Regions from separate parts of the Pseudocitrobacter corydidari genome, predicted to be linked through region 2. Evidence: predicted binding sites of a transcription regulator. Region 2 holds the regulator's gene; the other holds the start of a gene.
What was found. The regulator PhoB, encoded in region 2, activates phosphate uptake and scavenging genes when phosphate is short. The targets are predictions, from matches to a motif close to CTGTCATAAAACTGNCNNAT.
Positions count from the first base shown of each region.

Region 1 (7,719 bases), 1.7 Mb from region 2:
GTCTCTCTGAACTACGCTCAGCGTGAAAAAGAGAACCTGGAAGATGATGCAACACGTCTGGCTCGCGTTAACGATCGCTACAAACGCGATGGAAAACCGTTGCTGAAGAACATCGACGATTTGCCGAAGGATTACCAGGAGCCGGATCCGTATCTGGATGAAACCGTGAATATCGCGGTTGACCTGGCGCATCTTGAAAAAGACAGGCCAGCCGCAACCCCTGCGACCAGCAAGTAATCCTCCCTAAATTAAACAGGCACAAGCGATTGTGCCTGTTTTTTTACATCTCTAAACCGCGCGTAAGCAAGTGTGCGAAAAAATGTAAAGTTGTGTCTTTCTCGTGACTTACCCGCCGTGGATAGTTGAAAATTGTATTAATACCCATACGATGTGGGTAATCGCATAGTGCGTTTTGTTAAAACGAGGTTAAAAGTAAATTATGATGCGAATCGCGCTCTTCCTGTTGACCAACCTTGCTGTGATGGTTGTGTTTGGGCTGGTGCTAAGCCTGACAGGAATTCAGTCGAGCAGCATGACGGGCCTGCTGATTATGGCTCTGCTATTTGGTTTTGGTGGTTCTATCGTTTCGCTGATGATGTCGAAATGGATGGCGCTGAAATCTGTGGGTGGGGAAGTGATTGAGCAGGCGCGCAACGAAACGGAGCGCTGGCTGATGGACACCGTGGCGCAACAATCGCGTCAGGCCGGTATTGGTATGCCGCAGGTCGCTATCTATCATGCGCCGGATATCAACGCCTTTGCCACCGGTGCGCGCCGTGATGCGTCTCTGGTAGCGGTCAGTACGGGTCTGTTGCAGAACATGAGCCGTGACGAAGCGGAAGCGGTCATCGCGCACGAGATTAGCCACGTGGCTAACGGTGATATGGTGACTATGACGCTGATTCAGGGCGTGGTGAACACCTTTGTTATCTTCATCTCGCGCGTCATTGCGCAGATTGCCGCCGGTTTCCTGAGCGGTAACCGTGATGAAGGTGAAGAGGGCGGTAATGGTAACCCGCTTATCTATTTTGCGGTTTCAATGGTCCTTGAACTGGTGTTCGGTATTCTGGCCAGCATTATTACCATGTGGTTCTCGCGTCACCGTGAATTCCACGCGGATGCCGGTTCAGCGCGCCTGGTCGGGCGTGAAAAAATGATTGCTGCTCTGCAACGTCTGAAAACCAGCTACGAACCACAGGAAGCCAGCAGCATGATGGCCTTCTGCATCAACGGTAAGTCCAAAACGCTGAGTGAGCTGTTTATGACTCACCCGCCGCTGGACAAGCGCATCGAAGCGCTGCGTACCGGCGAGTATCTGAAATAATGAAAAAGCGCCTCAAGTGAGGCGCTTTTTTTAGCTCTGCACGCGCGGTTGCGTCACCCTCAAGCCGCTAAACAGCGCCGCTACCACCGCCAGACTTCCCGCCAGCAGCAATGACACATGTGTCCCGCTATCGCCAAACGCATTAAACATTAACGCCACCAGCGCCGCACCGGTGCTTTGCCCCAGCAGGCGAGCCGTACCCAGCATCCCGCTGGCACCACCGCTACGCGAACGAGGCGCGGCGGAAATAATGGTGTGGTTGTTGGGCGACTGAAACAGCCCGAATCCTGCGCCGCACAGGATCATGCGCCAGATGATATCCAGGTCGGAAGGCGAAGAGGGCAGCAGGGCGAGCGCAAATAATCCGCAGGCCATTACCGCCATGCCCAGCGCGCCGAGGAATCCGGCGTGAACTCGCTCAATGAGATACCCGGCCAGCGGTGCCATTACCATGGTGGCTAAAGGCCAGGGCGTCAGCAGCAAACCCGTTTCCACTTCGCTGCGCCCCATCATGGTTTGCAGGAAGAAGGGAAGCGAGACCAGCGCCAGCATCTGTGCGCAGAAAGAACAGATAGAGGTGCAAATAGAGAGTGAGAACAAGGGAATACGCAGTAAATCGACCGGTAATAGCGGTACGGGTAAACGCAACTGACGACGGATGAAAAAGAAACCGACAATCAGTAACAGCACCACTTCCGCGACCACCTGCGTGGTCGATTGCCCCTGCGCGAAACCGCCCAGCGCGGTGATCAGCAGACCAAACGTCAGGGCATTCATGATTGCGCTTGGCAGATCGAAGCGCGTGGCCTGGCTGCGCGAACCGTTTGCGGGCAGATAACGCACCGCCAGCACCCACGAGATAACGCCCAGCGGCACGTTCACAAGGAATAGCCATTGCCATGATGCGACTGACAGGATCGCCGCCGCGATGGTCGGCCCGGCCGCTGAGGAGACAGCAACCACAAACGAGTTAATACCCATACCGCGCCCCAGTTGGCGCTGCGGATAGATAAGCCGAATGAGCGCCGTATTCACGCTCATGAGCGCAGCGCCACCCAGACCCTGCGCCACACGCGCAAGCGTTAGCATCTCGAGCGAATTCGACATCGCACACAGCCCAGACGCGAGGGTAAAGACAATCAGGCCTATTTTGTAGATCCGGTGATAGCCAATCATGTCCCCCAGAAAAGCCAGCGACAGCAGCGAGATGACGATAGCTATCTGATAGGCGTTGACTATCCAGATAGACGCTGCCGGTGAGGCATGCAGATCGCTGGCAATCGTCGGTAAGGCAACGTTGGCGATAGCCCCATCGAGCACCGCCATCGTAATACCAAGCACAATGGTTAAGATAGCGCCATACCGTTGAGGGACAGGTAAGCCATCCGAGAGTTTTTTATCCATGAGAAAAATGCGTTTTTTAAGAAATTATTTGCCAGAAAACTATTTTAGCATTGATTATTCGGCTGTATGTCGCAGATTTGTAACCAGGTTGCAGAAGATTCATTGCGACGAACGCTTTGCGAAATTATAATAAAAACCGGTTCTAATTTTTATAAAACAGTTGCGATGAGGTGATAAATGGCAGTTGCAGATTTGGATAAACAGCCAGATTCTGTCTCTTCAGTATTGAAGGTTTTTGGCATCCTGCAGGCGCTTGGTGAAGAGCGCGAAATCGGAATTACCGAACTGTCGCAGCGTGTCATGATGTCGAAAAGCACTGTTTATCGCTTTTTGCAGACCATGAAATCATTGGGATACGTTGCCCAGGAAGGGGAATCTGAAAAATATTCGTTAACGCTTAAGCTGTTTGAGCTGGGCGCACGCGCATTACAGAACGTTGATTTAATTCGTAGCGCAGACATTCAGATGCGTGAACTCTCGCGTTTGACCAAAGAGACGATTCACCTTGGTGCGCTGGATGAAGACAGTATTGTCTATATCCATAAAATTGACTCGATGTACAACTTGCGTATGTACTCTCGCGTAGGTCGTCGTAACCCGCTTTACAGCACCGCCATTGGTAAAGTGCTGCTGGCCTGGCGCGACCGCGATGAAGTGCGTGAAATTCTGCAGGATGTGGAATACAAGCACAGCACCGATCGCACCATCACCAGCACCGATGAACTGATGCCGGTTCTGGATCTGGTTCGTCAGCAGGGGTATGGGGAAGATAACGAAGAACAGGAAGAAGGTCTGCGCTGCATCGGCGTACCGGTCTTTGACCGTTTTGGCGTGGTCATCGCGGGCTTGAGTATTTCGTTCCCGACGCTGCGTTTCTCTGAAGAACGTCTGCACGAGTATGTGGCGATGCTGCATACGGCGGCGCGTAAGATTTCAGAGCAGTTAGGCTATAACGATTATCCGTTCTGATTCAGCGCGTAATCAAAAAAACGCCGCGATGTTCGCGGCATTTTTTTATCCATTATCAACCACAGTTTCACTTTTTCGCAGGACCGGGCAATCGGTCAGACCAATGATCCCGCTGCTGGAATGAACGTATTGTGCTGTGCTGGTGCCTCGTGCGGTCAGATATTTACATTGTAGCCCCAAACCGCCAGCATTCTCCTTGCTGCCGATTAAAACACCATAACCGCTCAGCAATATGCCAATCCAGACAATGGCCAGTATAATAATTGTTCTGATCGCAAATCTCATGACATCCTCACGTCTTTTCTATCCTTGATAATAGAGTAGCTTTTCAATATTGCGAGACAACTCCATGATTCCTAAAAGCAGAATTTATCTGTACAGTTAGCCGCGGTTTAAGATGTCCGTGTTAATTTGATCGTCTGTTAATGCTATAAGTCGTGGAGTGTGGAGTGAAAAAATTTCGGTGGGTGTTACTGATTGTCGTACTGGCGGCCTGTTTGCTGCTCTGGACTCAGACGCTCAACGTGTTGTGCGACCAGGATGTTCAGTTCTTTAACGGGATCTGCAGCATCAACAAATTCATTCCCTGGTAAAACATTTTTGCCATCAACGATTTCCTTCCTTAATACGAGTGGTAGAATAGCCCGTTCCTTTTGAGGTGGTGAAATGAGTGATCTAGTAAGTTCTGGGGCATTAAATCTGGCGTCTGTGGTGGTATCTGTTCTGCTCCTGGTCGTGGGGCTGGTACTTTGGTTCTTTGTTAACCGCGCAAGTTCGCGCACCAGTGAGCAAATTGAACTGCTTGAAGCATTGTTGGATCAGCAAAAGCGTCAGAATGCGCTGCTGCGTCGACTCTGTGAAGCCAATGAACCTGAAAAACCGGCAGTCGAAGAGAAAGCCGTTGAAGCAAAAAACGAAGATGAAGATGATTTCATTCGCCTGGTGGCAGAACGATAATCTTTTCTCCTCTTTACTCCGGCTGTCTAACCAGGCTGCCGGAGACCATAGGTTGCACCGCCGCGGTGCACGCAGTCTGAACAACGGTATTACCTCTCCCTATCATCCATCTTCCTGATGCGTCTCAAAGCAGGCTCGGTGTCGTTTTTCAATCCCGGCTTCGTATCTAATTGTATTTATAATTAATTTTTTATCAGCCAAACAACCCGGTCAATTATCCATCACCCAAATGTATGAGTGACGGATATCTACTTTATTTGCGCAACCTACTAGCCGCATTTGCCGTACGGTATTAGCGAAACGTTTTTATTGCGCGGTGATAACGCTATGTCATTAAACGTTCATTATTTTGGTGCAACCTAAGTACATTATTTGGCTTGTGTGAGTCACGGCAGCAGTATAGCGAAACGTTACTTACTTATAACCGGTTATCAAAATGCACCTTTCAAAAATTAGCTCGAAAATATTCTAACGATATAAAAAAATGTTGATGCCGCTTCGCTTTTCTGGACGTACAGAAAATGTTGGTCTATGGTAAAAAAGTCTTACGTTACCGCAAGGTAGGTGAGATACAAGACACGAGCCTGGGCGCGGCAGGATTAGGGTTTGCCGTATAAATGCGTAGTCGATCAAATGATTGTTGTATGATTTGTGCGGCTGATCGAGACACGTTTAAAAATGGCTTGCCATTATTAACGTTGTATGTGATAACACGTTTTGGGTTAAACGAGGTACAGTTCTGTCTATGTATGGCATTATCAGTAAAGAAGTCCTGAGTAAACACGTTGACGTTGAATACCGCTTCTCTGCCGAACCTTATATTAGTGCCTCATGCAGTCATGTCTCAGTTTTATCTATGAATGCGCCCACGGGCGAAGAAAACACTCTAAGGAATTTTGCAAATGGCAAAGATTAAAGGTCAAGTTAAGTGGTTCAACGAGTCTAAAGGTTTTGGCTTCATTACTCCGGCTGACGGCAGCAAAGATGTATTCGTACATTTCTCTGCAATCCAGGGTAACGGTTTCAAAACTCTGGCTGAAGGCCAGAACGTTGAGTTCGAAATTCAGGACGGCCAGAAAGGCCCAGCTGCAGTTAACGTAACTGCAATCTGATTCGACTGCCACTGATGCTTTGATGCGTGCGCGCATCATAATCAGCCTTAAAGCCTCGCAACCGCGGGGCTTTTTACATTCTTTGCAAAGTGTTTCTGATTTCCCTTCTGGTCGTCCTTTGTTGCAAATCCGCGATCTTATTAGCATTGTTGCGCGATAAATCTCTGAACTATTCCTGTTAAATCAGTCCGTTGCTTTTTAATACTGGAGTCAGAGTGCAAGATAAATCCCGAGGGAAGCCCCCTCACTTTACCCCCGTCCGGTTTGGTCTGGTATGCGCCGGTATTTTAAGCTGTTTGGGCTTCCTCCTTGCGCGAGTTGGCTGGTTGCAAATTGTCTCCCCCGATAACCTGGTCAAGCAGGAAGATATGCGCTCGGTGCGCGAAGAACCGATTGATGTACCACGTGGCATGATTGTCGATCGCGAAAACCGGCCGCTGGCTGTGAGCGTACCGGTCAGCGCGATTTGGGTCGATCCGCAAACCCTGATTGAGAAGGGTGGTGTGGGTTTCGATAATCGTTGGCAGGCGCTGGCAAAAGCGTTAAACCTCTCCTTAAGCGCATTACAGGCCCGCGTCAATGCGCACCCCCACAGCCGATTTCTCTATCTTGCCCGCCAGGTGGACCCGCTTCAGGCGCAGTGGATTGATAAGCTGCATCTGCCAGGCATTAACCTGCGCGAAGAGTCACGCCGCTTTTATCCTGCCGGCCACGTCGCGGCGAACCTGATAGGTTTTACGAATGTCGACGATCAGGGCATTGAAGGTATTGAGAAAAGCTTTAACAGCCAACTCATTGGCAAACCGGGTTTGCGTCAGGTGCGTAAGGATAAATTTGGCCGGGTTATCGAAAACATTACCGAAATGGCCCCCGTACCTGCGCATAACATTCAGCTCAGTATTGATGAGCGATTGCAAACGGTAACGGAAGACGCGCTGGATAACGCTGTGCGCTGGAACAAAGCCGCGTCTGGCGCAGCGGTACTGGTGAAAATCGACACTGGCGAAATTCTCTCAATGGCGAGCTACCCGGACTACAACCCGAACAATCGCGAAGCTGCCACGCTGGATGATTTCCGCAACCGCGCAATCAGCGATACCTTCGAACCGGGTTCCACGGTGAAACCATTAGTGATCATGACGGCGCTTCAGCAGGGCATTGTTCGCCCGGATAGCGTGGTCGATACTCATCCTTATGTACTGGACGGCCATCGCATTCGTGACGTGGGCTATTATCCGGAGCTCACCCTAACCGGTATTTTGCAAAAATCGAGCGACACGGGCGTCTCGCGTCTTTCACTGGCGATGCCGGTACAAAAGCTGCTGGACACCTACACCGCGTTTGGTTTTGGTGAACCGACCGGATTGGGCTTAACCGGTGAAAGTCAGGGATTGTTACCGCATCGTCGTTACTGGGGCGAGCTGGATCGTGCGACGTTCGCCTTCGGCTACGGCTTAATGGTCACGCCGCTGCAACTCGCGCACGTTTACGCGACCATTGGCGGCTTTGGTATTTCTCGTCCCCTGTCAATTACCCGTATCGATCCGCCGGTCATCGGTCATCGGGTAATGCCCGAACCCCTGGTGCATCAGGTTGAACATATGATGGAAAGCGTCGCGCTGCCGGGCGGTGGCGGGACAAAAGCCGCCGTTCGTGATTATCGCGTCGCGGTGAAAACCGGGACAGCCAAGAAAATTGGCGACGACGGGAAGTATGTCGATAAATATGTCGCGTATACCGCAGGTGTGGCGCCCGCCAGCAACCCGCAGTTTGCGCTGGTCGTGGTGATCAATGAACCGCAGAACGGACAGTATTACGGCGGCGCGGTTTCCGCACCGGTATTCAGCCAGATTATGGGCGATGTATTACGTCTGGAGAACGTCATGCCGGATGGCTTACCACAGGGCTCAGATAATTTGATTGTGATGCACGCGCCTGCGGGGGCGCCTGCGC
Region 1 covers NZ_CP087880.1:916,783-924,501, forward strand. Annotated here, with positions in the region: gene prc (carboxy terminal-processing peptidase) at 1-237, shown strand, start outside; gene htpX (protease HtpX) at 440-1,324, shown strand; gene G163CM_RS04255 (MFS transporter) at 1,355-2,728, opposite strand; gene kdgR (DNA-binding transcriptional regulator KdgR) at 2,906-3,697, shown strand; gene G163CM_RS04265 (YobH family protein) at 3,743-3,982, opposite strand; gene mgrB (PhoP/PhoQ regulatory lipoprotein MgrB) at 4,147-4,290, shown strand; gene G163CM_RS04275 (YebO family protein) at 4,364-4,654, shown strand; partial or broken gene G163CM_RS04280 (DUF2627 domain-containing protein) at 5,400-5,544, shown strand; gene cspE (transcription antiterminator/RNA stability regulator CspE) at 5,557-5,766, shown strand; gene ftsI (peptidoglycan glycosyltransferase FtsI) at 5,982-7,719, shown strand, end outside.
Region 1: the regulator PhoB is predicted to act here: its motif matches at 2,795-2,814, upstream of kdgR (DNA-binding transcriptional regulator KdgR).

Region 2 (7,719 bases):
TTTCATCGAAGCTGAGCGGGATAGGCGAGCCGCAGTAGCGAATATGCTCGCTGCCGCCAATTTTCTGCGCGCGATGAATATGCCCCAGGGCGATATAATCGGCGGGCGGGAAGTTTTGCGCCGGAAAGGCATCCAGTGTGCCAATATAGATGTCACGCACGGCATCACTTTTGCTGGCACCGACGGTGGTCAGGTGGCCGCTGGCGATAACCGGCAGCGGGCGGTCGCCGCGCAGCGTACAAGCCTGCTGGTATTGGTTCTGATAGTAATCAGTGATGGTTTCCAGTAAATGCTGCTGTTTTTCCGCACCGGACAGCCCGGCCTGGCTGACGACGATATCGCGCGGGCGCAGAAACGGTACCGGGCAGAAAACAGCGCCAGGCGTGCCGTCGCGGCGGTTCAGAATAAAAGGTTCATGCCCGGCGCTGGCGATCACCGTGGTATTCAGGAACGACAAAATATCGCGCGATTCATTCAATGTGGCGACGGAGTCATGATTTCCTGCAAGCACCACCAGATGGCAGCCGGTTTGTTGCAGATTCACCACAAAGCGGTTGTAGAGTTCGCGCGCATAGCTTGGGGGCGAGCCGGTATCAAAGATATCGCCCGCCACAATAATGGCGTCTATCTGTTCGCGTTGCGCGGTCTCCAGCAGCCAGTTCAGAAATGCATCGTGTTCTGCGGCACGGCTTTTACTGTAAAAATTCTGGCCTAAGTGCCAGTCTGAAGTATGAAGAATTCGCATCGTCGTCCCTGTGGGGAAAAAAGCCTAGCCGGGATTATACATTCCCCGGCAGCAGGATCGACGGGTGTATTCCGCGAGTGTCATATTTCGTAAAGCGCCATCATTTTACGGTCATGTTTTTCATAAAACTGTCATAAATCTGACGCATAATGACGCCGAATGTATACTGATGGCTAAAAAAACAGGGCATAAAATGGCGAGACGCATTCTGGTCGTTGAAGATGAAGCACCCATCCGCGAAATGGTCTGTTTCGTGCTGGAACAAAATGGTTTCCAGCCGATTGAGGCGGAAGATTATGACAGTGCGGTGAATCAGCTCAATGAACCCTGGCCCGATCTTATTCTGCTCGACTGGATGCTACCGGGTGGCTCAGGGCTACAGTTTATTAAACATCTCAAGCGTGAAGCGCTGACCCGTGATATTCCGGTGATGATGCTGACGGCGCGCGGTGAAGAAGAGGATCGCGTACGCGGTCTGGAAACCGGCGCGGATGACTACATTACCAAACCGTTTTCCCCGAAAGAGCTGGTGGCGCGCATCAAAGCGGTCATGCGCCGTATCTCTCCGATGGCGGTGGAAGAGGTGATTGAGATGCAGGGCTTAAGCCTTGATCCTACCTCGCATCGCGTGATGACCGGGGAAAGCCCGCTCGATATGGGCCCAACCGAATTTAAGCTGCTGCACTTCTTTATGACGCATCCTGAGCGCGTCTACAGCCGTGAGCAACTGTTGAACCATGTCTGGGGCACTAACGTTTATGTGGAAGATCGCACGGTGGATGTGCATATTCGCCGCCTGCGTAAAGCGCTGGAACACAGCGGCCACGATCGTATGGTGCAAACCGTTCGCGGCACGGGCTACCGTTTTTCGGCTCGTTTCTGAATGTTGACAGGAGTGTGACGCGTGCTGGAACGGCTGTCATGGAAAAGACTCGCCTTTGAGCTTTTCTTGTGTTGTCTCCCGGCCCTGATATTAGGGCTGCTTATCGGCCATCTTCCCTGGTTTCTGCTGGCGGCAGTGACCGGGCTGTTGATTTGGCATTTCTGGAATCTTTTACGTCTTTCCTGGTGGCTATGGGTTGATCGCAGCATGACGCCGCCGCCGGGGCGCGGTAGCTGGGAACCCCTGCTGTACGGTCTGAACCAGATGCAGTTGCGTAATAAAAAACGCCGCCGCGAACTGGGAAATCTGATTAAACGCTTTCGTAGCGGCGCAGAATCGCTGCCCGATGCGGTGGTGTTGACCACCGAAGAGGGCGCCATCTTCTGGTGTAACGGCCTGGCGCAGCAGCTTCTTGGCCTGCGCTGGCCGGACGACAGCGGGCAAAATATTCTTAACCTGCTGCGTTATCCGGAATTTACGCAGCATCTTAAGCAACGCGAGTTTCTTAAACCGCTGCATCTGGTGCTCAATAATGGGCGTCATCTGGAAATCCGTATCATGCCCTATACCGACCGGCAGTTGCTGATGGTGGCGCGCGATGTTACGCAGATGCACCAGCTGGAAGGCGCACGGCGTAACTTCTTTGCCAACGTCAGTCATGAACTGCGAACGCCATTGACGGTGTTACAGGGCTATCTGGAGATGCTTCAGGAGCAGGTACTGGAAGGGGCAACACGCGAAAAAGCGCTGCATACCATGCGTGAGCAGACACAGCGTATGGAAGGGCTGGTGAAACAGCTGCTGACGCTCTCCAAAATTGAGGCCGCGCCGACGCTGGCCCTCAATGAAAAGGTGGATGTGCCGATGATGCTGCGGGTGGTCGAGCGGGAAGCGCAGACCCTCAGTCAGGGTCAGCATGAACTTCATTTTGATATTGATGACACGCTGAAAGCGCTGGGCAATGAAGAGCAATTGCGCAGTGCGGTGTCGAACCTGGTTTACAACGCGGTGAACCATACGCCTGCGGGCACGAAAATTACCGTGCGCTGGCAGCATGCGCCACACGGCGCGCTGTTTAGCGTGGAGGACAACGGGCCGGGCATCGCGGCGGAACATCTTCCGCGTTTAACCGAGCGTTTTTATCGGGTGGATAAGGCGCGTTCCCGCCAGACCGGCGGCAGCGGATTGGGGCTGGCGATTGTGAAACATGCGCTGAATCATCACGATAGCCGTCTGGATATTGAAAGCCAGCCAGGAAAGGGAACATGCTTCAGCTTCCTGCTGCCGGAACGTTTAATTGCCAAATAAAGCGTCTGAACAGGCGCTTGTCACGATGAGTTTCCACAGACCAGCCTCGGCTGGTCTGTTTACTTTGCAGTCAATTTGCCCTCGAATAATTAATGAACAATTGACGCTTTTTTGTTCGCACGATCAGCCATGTGTTTTTCCTATATCTGGTCAATCGTTCCAGGTTTAGATTTAGTATTGGTATAATCGTCTGGTTTCACGATCCCATATTGCTTTAAAACGTTATAAGCGTTTAAATTGCGCCTAATGCAGTAGGAATCAGACTGTTTTTACGTAGCAAATCAAAAAACTATTCTTCCTCACGCTACGAAGGGAGCATATCCCGCTGAGTTTGTTGCTTGTTTCCTCTGAAAGATTCCGTTGGAGCGGGCGCAAAGTTTTTTATTTGTACAACACCACATCCACAGGCAGTAGTTACATATGACCCATCAGTTAAAAACACGCGACATCATCGCTCTGGGCTTTATGACCTTTGCGTTGTTTGTCGGCGCTGGCAACATTATTTTCCCTCCAATGGTCGGTTTGCAGGCGGGTCCGCACGTCTGGATCGCCGCGCTCGGCTTTTTGATTACCGCAGTTGGTCTGCCGGTGTTGACCGTTGTCGCGCTGGCAAAAGTTGGCGGTGGCGTCGATAGCCTGAGCACGCCAATTGGTAAAGTTGCAGGCGTCCTGCTGGCGACAGTTTGTTATCTGGCCGTAGGCCCGCTGTTTGCGACGCCGCGTACCGCGACCGTTTCCTTTGAAATCGGTATTGCCCCGCTGACTGGCGATGGTGCGATGCCGCTCTTTATCTACAGCCTGGTCTATTTTGCGCTGGTGATTCTGGTTTCCCTCTATCCGGGTAAACTGCTGGATACCGTCGGCAACTTCCTGGCGCCGATGAAAATTCTGGCGCTGCTGGTACTGTCCGTTGCTGCGGTTATCTGGCCGGCTGGCCCGATCAGCGAAGCGCTCGACGCTTATAAAACCGCACCGTTCTCTAATGGGTTTGTGAATGGTTACCTGACCATGGATACCCTGGGCGCAATGGTGTTCGGTATCGTTATCGTTAACGCGGCGCGTTCTCGCGGCGTTACCGAAGCGCGCCTGCTGACGCGCTATACCATCTGGGCGGGTCTGATGGCCGGCGTTGGCCTGACGCTGCTTTATCTGGCGCTGTTCCGTCTGGGCTCCGATAGCGCACTGCTGGTTGATAAAAGTGCGAACGGCGCGGCGATTCTTCATGCGTATGTGCAGCATACCTTTGGAGGAGCGGGTAGCTTCCTGCTGGCGGCGCTTATCTTTATCGCCTGTCTGGTTACCGCGGTTGGCCTGACCTGTGCGTGTGCGGAGTTCTTCGCGCAGTATCTGCCGCTCTCTTATCGCACGCTGGTGTTTATTCTGGGTATCTTCTCGATGGCGGTCTCCAACCTGGGGCTGAGCCACCTGATTCAGATCTCCATCCCGGTGCTGACGATGATCTACCCGCCATGTATCGCACTGGTTGTATTAAGCTTTACCCGCGGTTGGTGGCATAATTCGACCCGCGTAATTGCACCAGCGATGTTTATTAGCCTGATGTTTGGTATCCTTGACGGCATCAAAGCATCGGCCTTCGCTGATGTGTTGCCTGGCTGGACGGCGCGTCTGCCGATGGCGGAGCAAGGCCTGGCCTGGCTGCTGCCGACGGTGATAATGGCGGTTCTGGCGATTATCTGGGACCGTGCCGCAGGCCGACAGGTAACGTCTAACGCGCATTAATTTTCGCGCGATAACAATATGTTCAACCACGGGACTTCGCGTCCCGTGGTTTTTTGTTTTTTGGTAAGAAATGGCATTGGATACAATGGAAAACAACAAGCTGAAGCGCGGGCTAAGTACCCGACACATTCGCTTCATGGCGTTAGGGTCGGCAATTGGTACCGGGCTGTTTTATGGTTCCGCCGACGCAATCAAGATGGCCGGGCCGAGCGTACTGCTGGCCTATATTATCGGCGGCGTGGCGGCGTATATCATCATGCGTGCGCTGGGCGAAATGTCGGTGCACAACCCGGCAGCCAGTTCTTTCTCGCGCTATGCGCAGGAAAACCTCGGCCCGCTGGCAGGTTACATCACCGGCTGGACCTACTGCTTTGAAATCCTGATTGTCGCGATTGCCGACGTGACCGCGTTTGGCATCTATATGGGCGTCTGGTTCCCCGATGTGCCGCACTGGATTTGGGTGTTGAGCGTGGTGATGATCATTTGCGCCATCAACCTGATGAGCGTGAAGGTGTTTGGCGAGCTGGAGTTCTGGTTCTCCTTCTTCAAAGTCGCCACCATCATCATCATGATCGCCGCCGGTTTCGGCATTATCATCTGGGGGATTGGCAACGGCGGGCAACCGACCGGCATACATAACCTCTGGAGCAACGGCGGTTTCTTCAGTAACGGTTGGCTCGGCATGGTGATGTCGCTGCAAATGGTGATGTTCGCCTACGGCGGTATCGAAATTATCGGTATTACTGCCGGGGAAGCGAAAGACCCGGAAAAATCCATTCCACGCGCTATCAACTCTGTACCGATGCGTATTCTGGTGTTCTATGTCGGCACGCTGTTTGTGATTATGTCCATCTACCCGTGGAACCAGGTGGGTACCGATGGTAGCCCGTTCGTGCTGACTTTCCAGCATATGGGCATCACGTTCGCTGCCAGCATCCTGAACTTTGTGGTGCTGACGGCCTCGCTTTCAGCGATTAACAGCGATGTGTTCGGCGTAGGTCGTATGCTGCACGGCATGGCCGAGCAGGGCAGCGCGCCGAAAGTGTTTGCCAAAACCTCGCGTCGCGGTATTCCGTGGGTCACCGTGATGGTGATGACTATCGCGCTGCTGTTTGCGGTGTATCTGAACTACATCATGCCGGAAAACGTCTTCCTGGTGATTGCCTCGCTGGCGACTTTCGCCACCGTATGGGTGTGGATTATGATCCTGCTCTCGCAGGTGGCCTTCCGCCGTCGCCTGTCGCCGGAAGAGGTGAAAGCGCTGAAATTCAAAGTGCCTGGCGGTGTCACTACCACCATTGTTGGCCTGATTTTCCTCGTCTTTATCATCGGCCTGATCGGCTATCATCCGGATACGCGTATTTCTCTGTACGTCGGTTTCGCGTGGATTGTGCTGCTGCTGATTGGCTGGGTGTTTAAATCGCGTCGTAGCCGCAGTTAATCTTCGCAATTGGCCTGATAAGCGAAGCGCCATCAGATAAAAAACAGATAGCCCGGTTAACATCAGTTACCGGGCTTTTTTACGCCCCCAGCCTCCGCCCCTCAAAAACTACGAAAAGAGGAGTAGGGCTGAAAAGGGTTATGGCAAGGTGGGCGCATTGTTAACTGAGGGGAATTAAACGATGTTGAACGCCTGGCATCTGCCTGTCGCACCCTTTATAAAGTCGCACGACGATCGCCTGTCGATTACCTTGTGGTTGCGCGGAAACGATCTGCCGCAGCGCATTACGATGCGTGCGGAAATCGACAATGAAGAGTGCGTCATGGCGATGAAACGCCTGAGCAAATCACCGGTACCTGGCGTAACCGCCTGGCGCGGTGAGATACCGCTCGACAGCGGGCAGCCACGCCGCCGCTATGCTTTTAAGCTCTTGTGGCCAGACCGCCAGCTTTGGTTTGCGCCTAAGGGGTTTAGCCGAATTCCGCCCGCGAAGCTTGAGTTGTTTGCGGTCGATGTGCCTGATAGTGGCCCGCAGTGGGTGGCTGACCAGATTTTCTATCAAATCTTTCCTGACCGTTTCGCCCGTAGCGAAATACGTACGCCGGAGCAGGACAAGGTGTATTACCACCACGCCGCCGGGCACGATATTATCCTGCGCGACTGGAATGAGCCCCTCACCGCAGACGCGGGTGGTTCGACGTTCTACTGCGGCGACCTGGACGGTATCAGCGAAAAGCTGCCGTATCTGAAAAAATTGGGCGTGACCGGGCTGTACCTGAACCCGGTTTTCGCCGCGCCCAGCGTGCATAAATATGACACGCAGGATTATCGCGAAGTAGACCCGCAGTTTGGCGGCAACGCGGCCCTGCTGCGCCTGCGTGAAAATACCCAGCGCGAAGGCATGCGTCTGATCCTCGACGGCGTATTTAACCACAGCGGCGATACCCATGCCTGGTTTGACCGGCAGAATACCGCAAGCAGCGGGGCGTGCCATAACGCATCGTCGCCGTGGCGCGACTGGTACAGCTTCTCACCGGAAGGCCGCGCGCTGGACTGGCTGGGCTACCCAAGTCTGCCGAAGCTTGATTATCAGTCCGAATCGCTGGTCAACGAAATCTATCGCGGCGAAGAGAGTATCGTACGCCACTGGCTGAAAGCGCCGTGGAACATGGACGGCTGGCGGCTGGATGTGGTGCACATGCTCGGTGAGGGCGGCGGTGCGCGCAATAACCTGAAGCACGTCGCCGGAATAACCCAGGCGGCGAAAGAGACGCGCCCGGACTCTTACGTATTTGGCGAGCATTTTGGCGATGCACGTCAGTGGTTGCAGGCCGATACGGAAGACGCGGCGATGAACTATCGCGGCTTTACGCTGCCGGTGTGGGCATTTCTGGCCAATACCGATCTCTCTTACGATCCGCAAAAAATCGATGCGCAAACCTGCATGGCGTGGATGGAAGATTATCGCGCGGGGCTGTCGCATCAGCAGCAGTTGCGGATGTTTAATCAGCTTGATAGCCACGATACCGCACGCTTCAAAACGCTGTTGGGCAAAGATGTCGCCCGATTAGGACTGGGCGTGGTGTGGTTGTTCAGTTGGCC
Region 2 covers NZ_CP087880.1:2,653,298-2,661,016, reverse strand. Annotated here, with positions in the region: gene sbcD (exonuclease subunit SbcD) at 1-745, opposite strand, end outside; gene phoB (phosphate response regulator transcription factor PhoB) at 939-1,628, shown strand; gene phoR (phosphate regulon sensor histidine kinase PhoR) at 1,650-2,936, shown strand; gene brnQ (branched-chain amino acid transporter carrier protein BrnQ) at 3,357-4,676, shown strand; gene proY (proline-specific permease ProY) at 4,762-6,117, shown strand; gene malZ (maltodextrin glucosidase) at 6,299-7,719, shown strand, end outside.